DNA from 4 places in the Streptomyces sp. NPDC047706 genome. Region 4 is predicted to be linked to each of the others. Evidence: riboswitches for the same ligand, from Rfam matches in the RefSeq annotation. Region 4 holds a riboswitch; each other region holds the start of a gene.

Region 1 (3,183 bases), on a different contig from region 4:
ACGTCCTTCCCCTGCGAGACGACTCATCAGGACCTCCGTATCCCGCTGCCCGACGGAACACGGTTGTACGCGCGCGTCTGACGCCCGATCACCGGCGAGCCCGTACCCGCGCTCCTGGAGTACCTCCCGTACCGCCTGACCGACTGGACCGCGCGCCGCGGACATCAGCGCCACCCCTGGTACACCGGCCATGGCTACGCCTCCGTCCGCGTCGACGTGCGCGGGCACGGCGACAGCGAGGGCGTCCCGACGGACGTTGTGATGGACCTCTCCGCGCGCGAGGGGCGTGACCGGGTCACGCCGTGGGGCCCCAGGAGCCACCGAGGACGTCACCTTCGAACTCAGCGGCATCGGGTACGCCTTCCCACCCGGCCACCGCATCCGCCTCGCCCTCTCCTGCGCGCACCGGCCCTGGATCTGGCCCCAGCCGGACTCGTCATTTGGCTTCACCGTGGACCCCTGCGGCAGCGCTCTCGAACTGCCGGTACGCGCGCGTGCCGTGGCCCCGCCCCTCACCTCCGACGAACCGGAGCAGTACGGGCCGCTCGGCGTCGCCCACCCGGCCACGCTCGACGAACCGCGCCCGGAGCGGCTGGCCGTGCGGGACGTGGCCAAGGGGGATCGGCGGCCGGAGGCCGACCCGCGCTGCGGCGGCACGCGCATGTACCCCGACGGCCTGGAGTTCACCGAGGACGCGCTGGAGACGTACACCGTCCGCGAGGACGATCCGCTGCCGGCCCGCAGCCGCTCGGACTGGCCTATCCGGCAGCACCGCCCGGAGTTGGCCTGGGACACGACGATCCGCACACGGTCGGAGACCGCCTGCACGGCAGAGCATTCTTTGACCTTGAATAGGGTGATTTGCACCGATAGCGCCGAAGTGGTCTTCCATCGCGCGCGGGAAAAGCGAATTCCACGGACCGCCAGTTAACTAGGATTTGGGCTTATTGCCCGCTTTGCCATTCTTCTGCATGCGCGTGACTTGGCTCACTCGGGCAGCTTCACGATTTCCTTACACGGACCCCGCGACCCGCCTTTGCACACGGCCGAGTTGGCCGTTGCCGAGCGCAAAGGATCAAGAGGGCCAAACAGGCGATTCGAAGATCAAATCCTGTGATAGGTGAAATCGCCACTTGTTTCGGACATGTGCTCTCGCATACGTTCCCGGCCAGTCGGGCGGAACGCCGAATCCTGCCGCCGCCCGAGCCACCCATGACGGACTCACTCACCGCACGGCAGGAGCGGGGGACCCAGGTGGATCGCCGGACCGGAGGCCGTACCGCACGGCACACCGGAACGGCTCGGGGTGAAGTCGCACTCGCAAGAGGCGGCCGGGCACCTCCCCGCCCGAACCCGACAGCTCACCTCGCAGGCGCCGGAGAGGACAGTCCCCATGACTGCAAACGGTCAGCACAGTCGCACCGCCCGCATCGCCCGCAGGCTCGCCGTCGCCGGTACCGGCGCCGCCCTGCTCGCCCTGCCGCTCGTCGGCGCCACCACCGCGTCCGCCGCCACGCCCACGGCCGTCAACTCGGTCAAGACGTACCCGAACAACCTGGACGGCTGGATCCGCCAGTCGCTCGACATCATGGAGCAGCAGGGGATCCCGGGCTCGTACAACGGCATCTACCGCAACATCATGCGTGAGTCGTCCGGCAATCCGAACGCCATCAACAACTGGGACTCCAACGCCGCCAAGGGCACCCCCTCCAAGGGCCTGCTCCAGGTCATCGACCCGACCTTCGCGGCCTACCACGTGCCCGGCACCGCCTACGACCCCTACGACCCGGTCGCCAACATCACCGCCGCCTGCAACTACGCGGCCGACCGCTACGGCTCCATCGACAACGTCTTCGGCCCGTACTGAGCCTCGGCCAGCAGCCGTTCGAGGACGACGGCGACGCCGTCGTCCTCGTTCGACAGGGTGATCTCGTCGGCCACCGCCTTGAGCTCGGGGTGGGCGTTGGCCATGGCGACGCCGTGCGCCGCCCAGTCGAACATGGGGATGTCGTTGGGCATGTCCCCGAAGGCAATGGTCCGTTCCGGGCCGAGGCCCAGGTGCCGGACCGCCAGCGCCAGTCCCGTCGCCTTGGTGATGCCGCACGGCTGGAGCTCGACCGTTCCCGGCCCCGACATGGTGACGGTCGCCAGCGAGCCGACCACCGTGCGGGCCACCGCCGCCAACTCGTCGTCGGACAGGGTCGGATGGCGCAGCAGCACCTTGCTGATCGGCGCGCACCACAGGTCGTCGCGGCGATCGATCCGCACCGCCGGCAGCGTGGGGTGCGGCATGAGATACCCGGGCTCGATCAGGGTGAGCCCGTCGACCCCGTCCTGGTCGACGGCCGCGTGCACCTGTCCGACCTCGGCCTCGATCTTGCCGAGCGCGGTCTCCGCGAGTTCCCGGTCCAGCGTGACGGACCACAGCAGGCGGTCCGCGCCGGCGTCGTACAACTGCGCGCCCTGCCCGCACACCGCGAGCCCCCCGCCGCCCAGGAGCTCCAGCAGCGGTCGCACCCTCGGCGCCGGCCTGCCGGTCACCACCAGATGCCGGGCTCCGGCCGCGCAGACCCGCGCGAGCGCGGCGAGCGAACGGTCCGAGACCGTGTCGTCGCCGCGGAGCAGCGTTCCGTCCAGGTCGGTGGCGATGAGGGCGTAGTCGGCGGGCGCGTACTCAGTGCGCGCGGCATATGCGATGGGTGCGGCCATGATCCGAGAATACGGACACCGGACCCGCACCGTTCATTCCCAACTACCTTCACACCGTCTGCTTTTCACCCCCCCACGTGGTGCCGGGAGGACGTACGCCGGGTTCGTCATCCGTGCCCGCAGGGTGCCGCCTCCTGTTGTCAGTGGCCGGTGCGATGCTTGTTCTCACTGCACTGACGGTTCGGGGGCGGTCGTGGCGACGGGTCGGCGGGACGCTCCGGCACGAAGATGTGGAGCGCCATTCAGGACATTCAGTATCTTCAACGCGTTTCACGCACTGCCCAAGACAGGTGCCGCAGTCGTAACGTGATCAGCGACCGCATGGACCGCGCGTACGAAAGTGAGGCAGCACCCCATGCCCCCCTTCGATGTCCCCGAGGGCGACCCCTTCGGTCCGCACAACCTTCCGTACGGCGTGTTCTCACCCGCCGGGTCCGCCGAACGCACGGTGGGTGTCCGCCTCGGCGGCCACGT
Region 2 (3,183 bases), on a different contig from region 4:
CCGGGATGCCGGGCTCGAAGCGTACGGCCGTACCGGCGGCGACGTTGAGCCGCTTGCCGCGCGCGGCGGCGCGGTCGAACTCCAGGCCGGGGTTGGCCTCGGCGAAGTGGTAGTGGGAGCCGACCTGGACGGGCCGGTCGGCGGCGTTGAGCACGGTGAGGCGGGTGACCGCGCGCCCCGCGTTGCAGGCGATCGGGCCGTCGGCGAACAGGATCTCTCCGGGAATCATCGCGTCACCCTCAGACGATCGGGTCATGGACGGTGACGAGCTTGGTGCCGTCCGGGAAGGTCGCCTCGACCTGGATGTCGTGGATCATCTCGGGGATGCCCTCCATGACGTCGTCCCGGGTGAGCAACTCGCGTCCGGAAGACATGAGTTCGGCGACGGTGCGGCCGTCCCGCGCGCCTTCGAGGATGTGCGAGGTGATGAGGGCGACGGCCTCGGGGTGGTTCAGTCTCAGCCCGCGGGCGCGACGCTTCCCGGCGACGTCCGCCGCGACGTGGATCAGCAGCCTCTCCTGCTCGTGCGGGGTCAGTTGCACGTGCCACCTCACATCCTCGCTCCGGGCCGTGCGGGGCCCGGTTGCCGCCGCCACCGGCCGAACTCCCCGGCGGCGTGGAGGGGCACGCTAGTTGGCATGCGTTTCGGGCACGTTAACCGAACTGTGCCGCCTGGAACGCCGTGAGCAGCGCCGTCGCCGGCCCCGCGGCGCTCCCGGGCCCCCACCGGGACGGCCGTCTGCGCGGGACGCCGGTGCCGCTCGGCAACCTGTTGGCCCTGGCTCTCGTCTGAGGGGCGGCGGTGGGGCCGGGCAGCACGCCGGAGTCCTGACCGGGTCCCCGCAGGGCGCGGGCGGCCGGCCGGGAGGACGCGCCGGCAGGCTGACCGCGGACCGGCCCCGCTCCCTGCCGTGACGGACGGGGCACACGGCCTTCGCGCGTGCCGGGGAGGTGCCGCGACGAGGCACCTGGCCCGCGGTGCTCCGCCGCGATGCCGGACCGCTGCCGCTCACGGGGCGCGGTCGCCGCCTCGCGCACGGCGGAGAGGTCGACCGGGTCGTCCCAGGCCGCAGGGCCACCCGCACCGCGCCGGGCGCGAGGTGTGCCGGGGATGCCGCCACCCGGCCTGCCGCCGCTGCCCGCCCTCACCCGCGCCGAGGGCGAGTTGATCGACCGCGACCTGGACGTGGTGGACGTGCTCGGGCGCATCAACCCGGCGCGCGACGGGGACACGCGTCGTGGACGGCGGGCCGCTGGGGCGCTGGTGCGCTGGTGCGCTGGTGCACAAGGCTGTCGAACCGTGCGACGCGCTCGCGCCTACGCGCCGGCGGGGCGGGACCGAACTCCACGCACGGACTCCCGCGCGGGCGCTGCGCGTGCTGGACGGTGAACGCCGGGCGGCGCGTGTCACCGTTGCGCCGCGCTCCGACAGATGAGGCAGGGCTGATCCACGGCCCGGCGACCGGCATCGCAAGGCGACGCGGCGGGATGTCCGGGTGGGAGTTGAAACGGACCAAAAGGACTACCGCCGTCCGGAGGACCTTCACCTCCCTTTTCAGGACCCTTGCGGTTGCGCAACGAGACCTGTCTCGGGGCGGAATGGGACCTTCCACCGCTGGTCCGGGGCGGCGTGGTGCCCTTGACACCTGTTCGCACATCAGCTTGTCCACCCGAACGGGTGAGTGGTGAGTAACACCACAAATCCCCGGTTGCGTTGGGATTTTCGGACTTCCGTGAGTCAAGATCCCTGACTGACGACAAGCCCCCGCCACCGCGGCGGGGCGGTCCGGGCGGACGCCGAGTCCTGCCGCCGCCCGGATGACCGGTCGACAGGAGTGGATCGGCAGGAGTGGAGGACCCGAGCACGACGGGTCGCCGGAGCGCAGTTTCCGAGCGTCCCTTGGGGTGAAGCCGCGGCAACGCGGCCGGGCAACTTCGCCAGCCCGAATCCGACAGGTCATCCTTCACAGGCGGCTGACGAAGGGTTGCGCATGACCGCGCTCAATCGTGTCCCGTCGCTGATGGCCCGTGCCGGTACGGCCTCGGCCCTCACGCTGGTCGCCGTGGGCGGCTCCGTGGTGGCTCCGGGCGTCGCCCAGGAGGCCGCGGCCGCCACGCCCGCGACGAAGGCACTCCAGATCGCCGCCTCGAAGAAGGGCTCCCCCTACAGGTGGGGCGCCACAGGGCCGCGCAGGTTCGACTGCTCCGGGCTGACGCTGTACTCGTTCAAGAAGGCGGGCAAGAAGCTGCCCCGCACGGCCGCCCAGCAGTACAACAAGACCCGCCACATCGCTGCGAAGAGCCGTAAGGCCGGTGACCTCGTGTTCTTCCACTCGGGGTCGAACGTGTACCACGTCGGGATCTACGCCGGGAAGGGGAAGATCTGGCACGCCCCGAAGACCGGGGACGTGGTGAGGCTGCAGAAGATCTGGACGAAGAGCGTCTGGTACGGCCGGGTCAAGTGACCCGCGGGCGGCGGTGGCGGCGCCCGGAGGGGACGCCGCCGCTTCGCCCATGACGCAGGCTCAGCCCGACTCCAGCGGCAGGATCGCGCCGGGCACCGTGGGCGCGGCGCCCGTGCCACCCGCCCATCAGGGCACGGGCGGTGGACGGCCGGTGGCCGAGCCGGTCCACGACCAGGGCCGGCGCCGGAAACCACACCGGGGCGAGGGCCACGATGATCAGCGCCGGCGGCGGGGCCCGGGGCACCGGCCGGGACGAACTGCGGCAGCAGGGTTCAGCGCATGGGTGACGGCGCCCTCGCGCAGCGGGTGCGCGGCGGCCGGGATCGGTGCCCCGCCGGAGCCCGTACGTGGCCGTCGTAGGGCTCACAGGGCCCGTAGGGTCCCGCAGCCCGAGGTGGAAGCACGTACGCCGCCGCCGGGCGGCCGCAGGGCCCGGTGAGGCGCGGGCACAGCGGCGGGACCGCCGCCACGCCGGCCGCGACGGGCGTCGTTTGCGGCACAGCCCGCCCGCGATCCCCAGGGCCCGCTGTCCGCGGGCGAGGCGCGCCGCACTCCGGGTCGCCCACCGCGCCGGTGGTACGGCTCCCGCTGCGGACGCCTCCCGCCCTTGCTGCGCGGCGCCTTCGGCCGAGCCCAGCAGCCCCGGCGGGCACCCACGGCTCCCGCCGGGCCCCGGCCGCTCCGACACCGTGCCGACCTGGCCCCACCCGGCCGCCCG
Region 3 (3,183 bases), on a different contig from region 4:
GCCCGGCCCTGGAGTACGCGGCTCGGATGACCGCCCCGCCGATGCCGGTGCTGATGCCACCGGTGTACGGCTGGGCGCCGGCGCACGGGCACGCGGCGCCCTACCCGGCGTACAACCCGTACCGGTCGTAGGGGCGCGCGCCGGTCTCCGGACAGCCGAAACCGGCCGCCCTGACGTCGGGGGGTCGCCGTCAGGACCGCCGGGGTTCGTGAGAAGCGCGTCCGGAGGAGGCCCTCAGGGGTTGAGGCCCTTGCTCTGCAGCCAGGCCAGCGGGTCGATGCCACCGGAGTCGCCGGTGTGCACCTCCATGTGCAGGTGGGCCCCGGTCACGTTGCCAGTGGCGCCCACGCGGCCGATCACCTCGCCGGTGGTGACCGTCTGCCCGACGCTGACGCCGATCGACGACTGGTGGGCGTACCAGATCTCGGTGCCGTCGTCGAGGGTCAGCACGGTCTTGTAGCCGTACGAGCCGTTCCAGCCGGCCTCGGTGATGGTGCCGCTGTGCACGGCCTTCAGGGGCGTGCCGGTCGGCGCGGCGAAGTCGAGGCCGGTGTGGTAGCCGGACGACCACAGGGCGCCGGCCTGGCCGAAGGTGGAGGTGAGGGTGTACGAGGAGGTCGGCAGCGTGAACTGCTTGGCCAGCGCGGCGAGTCGCTCGGCCTCGGCCTTCTGCCGGGCTTCCTCCTCGGCCTTGGCCTTGGCGGCGGCAGCCTTCTCCTTGGCCTCCTTCTCCGCCTTGGCCGCTGCCTCGGCGGCGGCCTTCTCGGCGGCGGCGACGGCCTCGGCGGCGGCCTTGGTCGCGACCTGCTCCTGCTGCTGCTCGGCCTGCGCGATGATGCGGGCGCGCAGCGTCTCACCGGCGCCGGTGGTGCCTTCCGCGGTGTCCGCGGTGGCCGTGGCGAGGCTGCTGAGCGGGGCACTCGCGGTCGAGGTGTCGGCGGAGTCGGAGTCGTCGGATATCAGCGAGCCGACGTTGGGCAGGTCGGGCATCGAGATCGACACCGGCGGCTTGCCGGTGTTGGCGCTCGCCATGCCGCCCGCGCCGACCGCGGCTATGACGCCGACGCCGAGAACGGTGGAGCTGCGGGCGAGTCCACCGCCGCGCTGCTTGCTGACGCGATGCCGGCCGCGTACGGGGCGGATGGTCTCCGCGGTGGGGTTCCACTCCTCCCACGGGCCCCCGTCGGTGCGCTGTGCGCCGTAGACGAACGTCTCGGTGCCGTCGGCGGTGCGCTGATCCGGCACGAACGGGGCCTGTGGGGCAGGCCGGTTGGACGCCACGTGGGCGTGCTCCTTTCCTTCCTTCTCGCCTACCGGGTTAGCTGACGGGTTCGGAGCAGGAAGGTCTCCTACGCGCGTAAACCAGCCGTGCTTCCACGGCGGCATACGCCCGATTCACCCCAAGATGGTGGTTCCCCGGTTCCCTTGTGCGGCCGGTGAGGGCCTCGCGCGGGATTCGGCGCGTGCGCACGGAGCCGCCTCTTGTGACGGCTGGGACGACCGCGCTGCGTTATCGGACGTTAATAGAACCGGGGCCTGATTTCCAAGCTGTTCCACTTGATCTTTAACGTTTCCTGCCAGGACGTACAGGGCCATGAGCGGCGAAAATCGGGCGAGTTGACCGCCACGCAGAGCGATCTCCACATCTGACCGTGTGTCAGTTGTTATGCGGAGGGCTTCCGTTCGATCACCCGCGGTGACAGTCGCCCTGCGGGCGCCGCACGGCGAGCAGTGCCATGTCGTCGGTGGTGCCGCCCCCGCTGTGCCGGCGGACCTCGTCGGCCACCACGCACAGCAGCTCCCCGGGCCCGCGGAAGGTCCGGCCGGCCAGCCCGGCCACCGGGTCGTAGAAGGCGCCCCGCGCGTCGCGGGCCTCGGACAGGCCGTCGGTGTACAGCAGCAGCGTCGCCCCGCCCGGGAACGGCGTCTCCTGCGCACGGTCCGGCCAGGTGCCCAGCTCGCCCATCCCGAGCGGCAGCGCCGGTTCCTGGGCGGGCAGCGCGCTCACCGTGCCGTCGGCGTACAGCATCAGCGGCGGCGGATGGCCGCGGTTGAGGATCCGTACGACACCGGCGTCGTGCGGAAGCTCGGCGAGTACGGCGGTGGTGAACTCCTCGAAGGCGTCGATGCCGTCCCGCCGTGAGCCCTCGCGCGTCAGCGCCCGCTCCAGCCGCTGCGCGACCGCCGCCAGCGTCGTCTCGTGCTCGGCGGCCTCCCGGAACGCCCCGATGACCACCGCGACCGCCGCCACCGCCCCCATGCCCTTGCCGCGCACGTCCCCGACCACCAGCCGTACGCCGTAACGGCTGTCCTGCACCGCGTAGAGGTCGCCGCCGATGAAGGCGTCCGCCTGGGCGGCCTCGTAGCGCGCGGCGATCTCGAACCCGCCGATCCGCTCCATCGGCTCCGGCAGCACCGCCAGCTGGGCGGCCTCCGCGATCTCCCAGGCCGAGTCGAGGCGGGCATGGCTGCGCCGGACGAGCCGGTTGATCAGCACGGCGAGAGCGGCGACCGTCGCCACCGTGACCGCCTCGGTGAGCGGCTCGACCTCCAGGGCGTCGCCGAACCGGATGTTCATGACCACGACCACCAGGAGGGCCACGACGCCGGTGAGGACCGTGGCCCGGCAGGACAGCAGGGGGGCGGCGATCAGCGGGGCGGCGGTGAACAGGGGGGCGCCGGTGAAGCCGCTGGGGGTCAGGTAGTCGTAGCAGCCGCCGATGACGAGGAGCAGGGCGGGGAGGAGGCGGACGAAGGTGCGGGCGTAGGAGATCGGGCGCTCCTCGGGGGGCGGCACGGGTGGCACCGGGCGGGAAAGCGACGGAGGGCCGCCCCGGCCGCCCCGGCCGGCGGGGCCGGGCGCGGCGTCGCGGGCCGCGTCACCGGGGACGCGGTCGCCGGATCTGGCGTACGGCCGCTCTCCTTCTCCCTCCGCAGGCCGCACTCTCGTCTCCCGTTACGCAGGTCGTCGCACCTGTCCAGGGTTCCTGGAGCGGACGCGGGGGACCAGCCGGACGGGCCGACCGGATGACGGAGGCCGCCGGCGTCCGGAAACGACTCGGGGCCGGAATCCATGATCTGGATTCCGGCCCCGGGCCTTCAGTAGCGGGGACAGGATTTGAACCTGCGACCTCTGGGTTATGAGCCCAGCGAGCTACCGAGCTGCTCCACCCCGCGTCGGTA
Region 4 (3,183 bases):
GCACGCAGCGCCACGCGCGTGTGCCCCTCGGGAGACAGGTGCAGCCGGTCGTGGTCCCAGGCTCGGCGGTCCTGGACGGACTTGAGCGACCACAGGTCGAGCACCGGGCAGCCGTACCGGTCGGCGATGGCCCGCACATGGCCGTTGTAGGTGGCGATCTTGCCGCGCAGATGCCTGAGCACGGGGACGCCCCGGGTGTCGAAGCCGGTCGTCACCAGGACGGTGCCGACGGCGGCGGTCAGCGCGGCGACCGCCCTCTCGAAGCGCTCGGCCACGTCGTCCGGGTCGGTGCCCGGGCGGATGATGTCGTTGCCGCCGGCGCAGAACGACACCAGGTCCGGCGCGAGTTCGACGGCCCTCGGAACCTGTTCGGCCACGATCTGGTCGAGCAGCCTGCCGCGCACGGCGAGATTGGTGTACTGGAAGTCGCCCTCGGGGCGGCGGTCCGCGAGCAGTACGGCGAACCGGTCGGCCCAGCCGACGAACGCCCCGTCGGGGCCGGGGTCGCCGACGCCCTCGGTGAAGCTGTCCCCCACCGCCACGTACGACCCGATCACTGATCTGCTGTCACTCTTCGAATCGTCTGCCACGTCGGGACATGATTCCCCTTCGAATGTGACCTACGCGACCGTAGGAAGGGGTTGACGGACGGTGAGAAGGGCCACGGTCAAAGGATTGGTCAATTGCGGAATAGAGCCGCAGGCCGGAACGGCCGCGGACTCCGGACGCACCGAGGGCCGGACCCCGGGGTTCGGGGTCCGGCCCTCGGTGGCGTGAGCGGCGCGTGTGTCAGCCGATCGCGACGCCCTTGGAGGCGAGGTAGGCGACCGGGTCGACGTCCGAGCCGTAGTCCGGCGTGGTGCGGATCTCGAAGTGCAGGTGCGGGCCGGTGGAGTTGCCGGTCGAACCGGAGAGGCCGATCTGCTGGCCGGCGGTCACGCTCTGGCCGCTGGAGACGGAGAGCGAGGACAGGTGGGCGTACTGGGCGTAGTAGCCGTCGGCGAGCTTGATGACGACCTGGTTGCCGTACGCGCCGGCCCAGCCCGCGGAGACGACCGTGCCCGCGCCGACAGCCTTCAGCGGGGTGCCGGTCGGCGCGGCGAAGTCGACGCCCGTGTGGTAGCCGCTGGACCACATGCTGCCCGCCACACGGTAGGCGGTACCGACGCCGGCGCCGTCCACGGGGGCGGAGAAGCCGGTGGAGGTGGCGGTGTCCGCGGCCTGGGTGGAGGCCGGGGCCTCGGACGTGTTCGCCGCGGCTTCGGACGCGTTCGAGGACTGCGACGCCTCGGTCGTGGCCGGCGATTCGACCGGGGCGGAGGGAGCGGCGGCGGAGGACGGCGCGGTCGACTGCTTGCCGCCGCTCGCCGCGGCCTTCGCGCCGATCGTGAGCTTCAGACCGGGGTGGATGAGCGACGGGTCCTGGCCCACCGCCTCACGGTTGTCCTCGTAGAGCCGCTGCCAGCCACCGCTGACGTTCTGCTCGTCAGCGATCTTCGAGAGGTAGTCGCCGGCCTTCACCGAATACGTCCGCGCACCGGCCTTCTTGGCGGTGGACTGCTTTGCGGCGGACTGCTGCTGCACTGCCGTCTTCTGGACCGGGACAGACTGGACGGCCTTCTCCGCGGCGGACTGGGGAGTGGCGGCGTGGGCGACGGCGGCCCCCATCAGCGGGAGGGCGAGTGCGGCGCCACCGGTTCCGGCGACGGCGATGGAACGGGCGAAGCGCTGGGTCTTCGGACGGCGGTGCTTACCCTTCGCGGGCATGGCGAATTCCTCTCCGGCGCCTGCGAGGTGAGCTGTCGGGTGCGGACTGGAGATGTCCGGCCGCGTCGGGACGAGGCTTTACCCCGAGCCGTTCCGGGAACCGGAACAGGCAACTACCTGTGGGTCCCCCGCTCCTGCCGAACACGGGTGGGTTTGCGCGGGCACCGGGCGGCGGCAGGATTAGGCGTCCGCCCGGATCGGTGTGGAACGTAAGCGACCACGACGCAACGGGACAAGCAAGAGGTTCCGCCGGAACGCCGTTTTCGTGATCCGTTCACCCGAATTCCGGTCACACTCCGTGCATCGGAGGGCGTGTGATTTCCGTAAACGCCCTTGAAAGGCATGTGAATTACACATGCGTGACAGACGACTCTCGGTCACGGATATGACGCTGCTCACGTGACCCTGCTCCAGGTTTCCTTATTTCAGACAGAGTTGGAATGAAGAGCTCAATTCGGGCAGATCACCCATACGTGACGCGGCGGGAAAGCAGTCGCATTCAGGGGCCGAGGGGCTCTTCGGGATGCGACCCGCATCGCGGCATGAAAGCATCCCGCACATTTCGCCCGATTCTCCGCATTCGTACCGCTCTGTCGCGTGTACGGCTCGCGGGGGCAGATCGTGCTCCCCTGACCGCCTCAGAACAACTCATGGCCGCGGGAATCCGTGTCGTATCGTCAAGACGTGCCCGTCGACGAGCCGCGCCGGCGGGGCCGATGGGAGGGAGCCCCCGTGACGCAGCACGTGCCGTCGACCGAGCCCGAACTGGCCGGAGTGCGCAACTTCCGTGACGTGGGCGGACTGCCGACGGTGGACGGGCGCCGGGTGCGGCAGGGAGTGCTGTTCCGCAGCGGCCACCTCGCCCACGCGACCGCGCAGGACGCCACGTTCCTCGCCTCGCTGGGACTGCACACGATCTTCGACTTCCGCAACGCCGCGGACCAGAAGCTGGAAGGCCCGGACATCGAGCTGCCGGGCGTGCGCAACGTCAACCTGCCGCTGACCGACCCGGCGGACGGCGCGGAGTTCTGGAAGATGGTCCGGGACGGCGACGTGGAGCAGCTGCGGGAGGTCCTGGCCGACGGCAGGGCCGCGGACCGGATGGTCACCTCGTACCGCATGATCGTCAAGGAGCGCACCGGCGAGCACTCCCAGGTTCTGCACGCGATCGCCGAGGACAGCGTCCCCGCGCTGATGCACTGCGCGGCGGGCAAGGACCGCGCCGGGCTGTCGATCGCCGTCACGCTGCTCGCGCTGGGCGTGGAGCGCGAGGCGATCCTCGCCGACTACCTGGAGTCCAATGCCAAGCACCGCCGCTACAAGGTGCACCGGGGCGGCAGCTCCGACTCGGCCTACTCCGCGGAGATCATGGAGCTGCTCAGCCCGCTCTTCGACGCGCGTGCCGAGTATCTGACG

What was found. A riboswitch is a leader RNA that binds a small molecule or an ion and turns the genes downstream of it on or off. The one in region 4 is predicted to bind cyclic di-AMP.
Region 1: another riboswitch for cyclic di-AMP. It lies ahead of ACGF8A_RS27365 (transglycosylase SLT domain-containing protein); the one in region 4 lies ahead of ACGF8A_RS29455 (peptidoglycan DD-metalloendopeptidase family protein).
Region 2: another riboswitch for cyclic di-AMP. It lies ahead of ACGF8A_RS30210 (C40 family peptidase); the one in region 4 lies ahead of ACGF8A_RS29455 (peptidoglycan DD-metalloendopeptidase family protein).
Region 3: another riboswitch for cyclic di-AMP. It lies ahead of ACGF8A_RS31660 (M23 family metallopeptidase); the one in region 4 lies ahead of ACGF8A_RS29455 (peptidoglycan DD-metalloendopeptidase family protein).

Annotation. Positions count from the first base shown of each region.
Region 1 covers NZ_JBIDCW010000026.1:96,734-99,916, reverse strand. Annotated here, with positions in the region: partial or broken gene ACGF8A_RS27375 (hypothetical protein) at 88-198, shown strand; gene ACGF8A_RS27370 (CocE/NonD family hydrolase C-terminal non-catalytic domain-containing protein) at 287-931, shown strand; cyclic di-AMP (ydaO/yuaA leader) riboswitch at 1,213-1,390, shown strand; gene ACGF8A_RS27365 (transglycosylase SLT domain-containing protein) at 1,394-1,867, shown strand; gene ACGF8A_RS27360 (HAD family hydrolase) at 1,831-2,709, opposite strand; gene fahA (fumarylacetoacetase) at 3,065-3,183, shown strand, end outside.
Region 2 covers NZ_JBIDCW010000032.1:61,999-65,181, forward strand. Annotated here, with positions in the region: gene ACGF8A_RS30195 (urease subunit beta) at 1-229, opposite strand, end outside; gene ACGF8A_RS30200 (urease subunit gamma) at 240-542, opposite strand; partial or broken gene ACGF8A_RS30205 (hypothetical protein) at 1,112-1,436, shown strand; cyclic di-AMP (ydaO/yuaA leader) riboswitch at 1,786-1,988, shown strand; gene ACGF8A_RS30210 (C40 family peptidase) at 1,992-2,465, shown strand.
Region 3 covers NZ_JBIDCW010000036.1:49,551-52,733, reverse strand. Annotated here, with positions in the region: gene ACGF8A_RS31665 (PrsW family intramembrane metalloprotease) at 1-131, shown strand, start outside; gene ACGF8A_RS31660 (M23 family metallopeptidase) at 235-1,281, opposite strand; cyclic di-AMP (ydaO/yuaA leader) riboswitch at 1,293-1,472, opposite strand; gene ACGF8A_RS31655 (PP2C family protein-serine/threonine phosphatase) at 1,688-2,944, opposite strand; tRNA gene ACGF8A_RS31650 (tRNA-Met) at 3,104-3,177, opposite strand.
Region 4 covers NZ_JBIDCW010000030.1:91,203-94,385, forward strand. Annotated here, with positions in the region: gene ACGF8A_RS29450 (SGNH/GDSL hydrolase family protein) at 1-557, opposite strand, end outside; gene ACGF8A_RS29455 (peptidoglycan DD-metalloendopeptidase family protein) at 790-1,767, opposite strand; cyclic di-AMP (ydaO/yuaA leader) riboswitch at 1,772-1,927, opposite strand; gene ACGF8A_RS29460 (tyrosine-protein phosphatase) at 2,500-3,183, shown strand, end outside.